Tolumonas auensis DSM 9187: one gene and its partner. Each later gene encodes a partner of the first gene's protein in a complex. Links are inferred from orthologs where the notes say so. Each region holds a gene or a part of one and is shown on either strand. Other genes may lie near its edges.

The links. Proteins that work in one complex are often made in the same cells at the same time.
Region 2: the proteins of ssb (region 1) and sbcB are in contact, whole or in part, in a crystal structure (PDB 3C94), measured with the Escherichia coli proteins. The link is inferred for Tolumonas auensis DSM 9187 from one-to-one orthologs.

Annotation. Positions count from the first base shown.
Region 1 is NC_012691.1:257,586-260,517, reverse strand. It holds ssb (single-stranded DNA-binding protein), read left to right. Parts: upstream 1-1,144; coding sequence 1,145-1,720; downstream 1,721-2,932. Other genes in the region: edd (phosphogluconate dehydratase), read right to left, coding at 2,575-2,932; TOLA_RS01220 (bifunctional 4-hydroxy-2-oxoglutarate aldolase/2-dehydro-3-deoxy-phosphogluconate aldolase), read right to left, coding at 1,912-2,559; uvrA (excinuclease ABC subunit UvrA), read right to left, coding at 1-952. UniProt on the Escherichia coli protein: Plays an important role in DNA replication, recombination and repair. Binds to ssDNA and to an array of partner proteins to recruit them to their sites of action during DNA metabolism. Acts as a sliding platform that migrates on DNA via reptation.
Region 2 is NC_012691.1:1,219,004-1,221,889, forward strand. It holds sbcB (exodeoxyribonuclease I), read right to left. Parts: upstream 2,209-2,886; coding sequence 793-2,208; downstream 1-792. Other genes in the region: folE (GTP cyclohydrolase I FolE), read right to left, coding at 1-245; TOLA_RS05745 (YeeE/YedE family protein), read left to right, coding at 2,541-2,886. UniProt on the Escherichia coli protein: Degrades single-stranded DNA (ssDNA) in a highly processive manner.

The DNA.
Region 1 (2,932 bases):
AGTAATAAAAACTGCGTTTATCCCAGCCACGGATCGCGCCGCCGGTCAGACTCAGTTCCGGATTGGTCACCACTTTATGCGGATCAAAATATTGCTGCACACCCAAGCCATCACAGCTCGGACAGGCACCGGCCGGGTTGTTGAACGAGAACAGCCGCGGTTCCAGTTCACTCAGGGAATAGCCGCATTCCGGACAGGCGAAGTTCGCGGAGAAAATCAGCGGTTGCGCTTTGTCATCGTCCATATCCGCAACATAAACCAGTCCGCCGGATAAATGCAGTGCCGTTTCAAAGGATTCAGCCAGACGCAGTTGCAGATCCGGCCGGACTTTGAAGCGATCGACCACCACTTCGATGGTATGTTTCTTCTGCAGTTCCAGTGTTGGCGGGTCAGAAAGATCACAGACCTCACCATCAATGCGGGCGCGGATATAACCCTGCGCGGCCAGACTTTCCAGCAGCTGCTTATGCTCCCCTTTACGGTTACGCACCACCGGCGCCAGAATCATCATCTTGCGGTTTTCCGGCTCCGCCAGCACCCGATCCACCATCTGGCTGATCGTTTGTGCTGCCAGCGGCAAGTCGTGTTCCGGGCAACGAGGTTCACCTACGCGGGCATACAGCAAGCGCAGGTAATCGTAGATTTCGGTGATAGTGCCGACGGTGGAACGCGGGTTATGCGAAGTGGATTTCTGTTCGATGGAGATCGCCGGCGATAAGCCTTCGATATGATCCACATCGGGTTTTTCCATCAGGCTTAAGAACTGACGTGCGTAGGCAGAAAGGGATTCAACATAACGGCGCTGCCCCTCCGCATATAATGTGTCGAAAGCCAGCGATGATTTGCCAGAACCGGAAAGACCGGTGATTACAATCAACTTGTCACGCGGCAGCGTCAGATTGATATTTTTCAGATTATGGGTACGTGCGCCCCGTATCTCGATCTTGTCCATAGAATGCCAGCTGTGAACCATATCAAAACTTAAGTATGGCATAGCCAGCACTGGATGAATAGCCAGTATTGCTGCAAATATGTTAATGTCCGGCCCGCAAACTATTTACGGCCTGTCATAGCTGTCGATCTGACTTTAGGGACGATTATTGCTAAGATAGGTAGCTATAGAATTCGAATTTTTACGGAGCAGATCATGGCCAGAGGCGTAAATAAAGTCATCATCGTTGGCAATCTGGGTCAGGACCCGGAAGTGCGCTATATGCCAAACGGCAATGCGGTAGCCAATATCACTGTTGCCACCAGCGAAAGCTGGAAAGACCAGCAAGGTCAAATGCAGGAACGCACTGAATGGCATCGGATCGTGCTGTACCGTCGTCTGGCTGAAATCGCTGGTGAATATCTGCGTAAAGGCTCGAAAGTTTATCTGGAAGGTCGTCTGCAAACCCGTGAATGGCAGGATCCGCAAGGCCAGAAACGCTACACCACCGAAATCATCGCCAATGAAATGCAGATGCTGGATGGTCGTGGCGCAGGTGCTCCACAACAAGGTGGCAATATGGGTGCTCCGGCACAGCAACCACAACAAGGTAACTGGGGCCGTCCATCCGCTCCGGCAGCAGCAGCTCCACAGGGCGGCGCAACCCCGGGTTACGCACCGCAGCAAGCCGCACCACAAGGTAGCTATACTCCGGCACCAGCACCGGCACAGCAGCAGCCAACCTATAACGAACCGCCAATGGATTTCGATGACGATATTCCGTTCTGACGAATACCTTAGAGTTAATTTGTAAAGATTAGATATAAATAATATTTTATTTCAGTAACTTATAACAAAGTTTACCGTTTTTCACATTGAAGTTCTGTAAACTTTTTTAGTTATACTTAGGTTATGTCATACCTGTAGAAGGTGCGAACAAGTACTCTATTCCCTGAACCGATGACTTGTTCGCATATTTCTTAGCGCCTTAAACTATTTACTAGCTCCACAGCTTTTTGGGTCAATTCGGTAATGGTTGCCCAATCGCCCGTATTGATGGCATCGGCTGGCAACATCCAGGTGCCACCCACAGTAGCAACACAACCTAAAGCAACATAATCTGCTACGTTTTTCGGGCTCACGCCACCTGTGGGGCAGAATTTCACTTGTGCCAAGGGGGCTGCAATTGCTTTCAGTGCAGCAGCGCCGCCATTCGCTTCCGCTGGGAAGAACTTCAGGTGATCATAACCCAGCTCTAAGGCGGTCATGATTTCCGAGGGTGTCGCCACACCCGGAATCAACGGGGACGGACCTTTTTTCGCATGCTCCATCAGCGTACGGGTATAGCCGGGAGAGATGATAAACTTCGCCCCCGCTTCAACCGCTGCATCATATTGTTCCGGTGTCAGTACCGTTCCAGCGCCAACCTGCGTTTCAGGTAATGCGGCCGCAATGGCACGGATTGCATCGAGTGCAGCCGGGGTCCGCAGGGTAATTTCAAACACGGTGATCCCACCTTCTGCCAGTGCTTTTGCCATCGGCACTGCATCTTCCACACGTTTGATCACCATTACCGGAACCACCGGGGAAGCAGCGAATACCGCTGCTGGTTCAACTTGCCAGCTCATACAGGCTCCTGTCTGTTAGCCCAAATAATTAAAAATCGTTGCGCCTTGCTCCGCACCGGAAACAACCTGACGGAATACGGAAAACAGTTCGCGGCCTGAACCAAAATGCTCACGGGTTAAGTCCACCTGAGCCGGTGCACGCGCCTGAATGTCGGTCAATACATCGATTTTGCCATTGGCAGCATCCACTCGAATGACATCACCGGTAGCAATTTTAGCTAATGGTCCGCCACGTTGTGCTTCCGGTGACATATGGATCACTGCCGGTACTTTCCCTGACGCACCAGAAAGGCGACCATCAGTGACTAAAGCTACCTTTAAGCCGGCTTTCATCAGGTTACCCAGAACAGGCATCAGTTTATGTAACTCCGGC
Region 2 (2,886 bases), 960 kb from region 1 along the record:
AATGAACCGTAATCAAGTCCGGAAAATATCTCATCCACATACATCTTGGCGATCCGATGCGGTGTTTCTGCAAGGCTGTCGTCAGCCAGGTCAAGACCAAGCAGTGTCATAATTGATGTCATATGCTGCTCAATCTGCTGTTTCTTTTCTTGGGCAGAAAGGGATGAATGCTGCATCGGCGTTTCCAGGCCTTTTGCTTCCAGAGCAGAACGAACAATTACGGCTTCTTTGCTTAGGTGAGTCATTATTTCTTTATCTCCTGCGTCGGATAACTACAGGTTATCTTTTCCGACGCATAGTTGCGACTATTGAGTTTATTATACACATCCAACAGGCGTTGGGCTTCAGGGACACTGGTAAACGCAAAGTTAACTGTACGCGCTGCATTCACGGACAGATTGCTTCATCAGGAAAAATTTTTAGCCCAGGCTAAATGTTTATGAGGATATTTATCCTATAATTAAAATATATTTTTGAAGTCGGCTGTTTTTCGCAAAAATGCAATTCTGGTATGGATTCATTTGCAAATTGCAAATACACGCAATTTGCAAAGTGTTTTAAGTTTGTTGTGTTATACTAGGTGGCAGCAAAGAAGACTCTAAAGAGACTGTTTTATAAGCGAAAACTTATAAAAGCGTTTAAGTTATATCTTTACAAAGTTTTTTTACACGTAAATGAAAAGTTGGCACAACTTTTTCATATATAATAGCGTAAACCAGTTTTATCCCGTGCTCTCTTCAGCAAAAGCTGAAGTTCGGTCAACTACTTTGTAGTTGACCTTTTTTTTGCCTGTCATTTACCTTGCAGGTATAAAGCCAGCGCTTTAATGATATTCCATTCACGGGTACCCGGAACTTTCCCTTCCAACAGCGCTTCCAGACGCAGCAAGTAAGGCTCAGCCCGAGAGTTAAGCGCATCAACACAGAATTGCTGCCATTGCTGCTGCTCTCTCGGTGAAAGAGTATGCGGATAGTTCCTTGCCCGGTAACGGAAGAGCAGGGTCGGCAGGCGCGGATCATGAAATTGATACTGACCGGCGGCTAACTGTTCTGCGGATGCCTGCTGTATCAGATCTATCGCGGCCCGGTCGGCTTCCGAGAAAAATCCCTGATAAAGCATATGCTCAGGATCCTGATTTGCCGGCGGGATATATTCATCGCTGAAGAGCCCTGCCAACTTCTCTCTTATCTGTGGATTCTGTCGTAATACCGCGAGATTCTGCATGCAGAGATCACGATTAATGCCTAATTCCTGAGCCCGCTCTTCACTCAGACTGGAGGCTGGTGCAAGTACCGGACACTTATTGATATGGATTAGTTTGACCGGAACCGGTGATCCGTCGGTTATATCGTCTTTTCTGGTGTAAAGACGTTCCCGCAATTCAGTGATATTCAGTTCCAGTAATGGTGACAGGTCTTTATGAAGATCGATCACAATCACGGCATTGTTATTTGTCGGATGCCATGCCATCGGAGCGATCCAGCTTACGCAGCCTTGCACAGCAGAAAACATGCCAGAAACATGTACCAGTGGTTTGATGTTAATAATATCGATCAGATTCTTTAGTTTGTTTTTCCCGCGATGGGTTGATAAATATTCAAACAGACGGGGTTGAGCTTGCTTCAGTGACTTCGCCAGGCCGATGGTGGCATAAACATCAGACATGGCATCGTGCGCATTTTCATGCTGAATGCCATTGGCAACAGAGAGTTTTTCCAGACGGAAAGAGGGTTTACCCTCAGCGTCATATACCCAGTTAATACCTTCTGGTCGCAGGGCATAAAAAGCCCGGGCGACATCCAGCAGATCCCAGCGGGAGTTACCCTGCTGCCAGCTGTAAGCATAGGGATCAAGAAAGTTCCGGTAAAAACCGTAACGGGTGAACTCATCATCAAACCGGATATTGTTATAACCCAGCACACACGTGGCCGGCTGAGAAAACTGCTGATGGATCGTACGGAAAAAATCTGCTTCACAGATACCGTTCTGATTCGCGATCTGCGGGGTAATGCCGGTGATCAGGCAGGCTTCGGGCGCCGGTAGATAGTCAGGCGACATTTGGCAGTAAATCACCACCGGTTCACCACAGATATTAAAGTCAGCATCTGTGCGAATACCTGCAAATTGAGCCGGACGATCACGGGCCGGATCTATGCCAAATGTCTCATAATCGTGAAAGAGAAACGTATTTTCAGTTTTAGCTGTCAAAATAACACCACTTGTGGCTAAAAAGCGTTTGATAAGGCTATTCTGGATGAAATCAGGCAATAAAAAAACCCAGTCAACTGTGATGCTGACTGGGCGAAGACTCAATGTTTAATTGCAGTGGCATTAAGTTAGAGGATATGAAGTGCAAAAAGTTCCGTTAATTTGCACAAAAAGTGTGATTTTCTTTCTGTTACCGATCGTTTGTACAAACTTTCATCGATGAGAAGCCGATCAACGCTGAAAATGGTACTGGTTGTTTCATCATAAATTCCGTTGAAATTCATAGTGCACTAAATTAAATTAGCTGAATCTAATTTAGTTGGGCTTTATTTATGCATAATTTTACACCATGGAGTGCTCTGGGTGGTGGCGTCCTGATTGGCGTTGCCGCACTGGTGCTTTTATTGGGCAAAGGGCGGATCGCGGGTTACAGCGGTATTATTGCGGGTTTTCTGTTCTCTGGTGGTCAACGCTGGCGGGCTTTGTTTCTTGCCGGCACCATCATGGGCGCAGGTTTGGCTACGTATGGCCTGCAACTTCATATTACCAAGCTGGAAATCACCCCTTCATTGTTGCTGGCCGGTCTGCTGGTGGGCGTAGGTTCCCGCCTTGCGAATGGCTGCACCAGCGGTCATGGTATATGCGGTATTGGTCGTTTTTCCATCAGGTCGATTATTG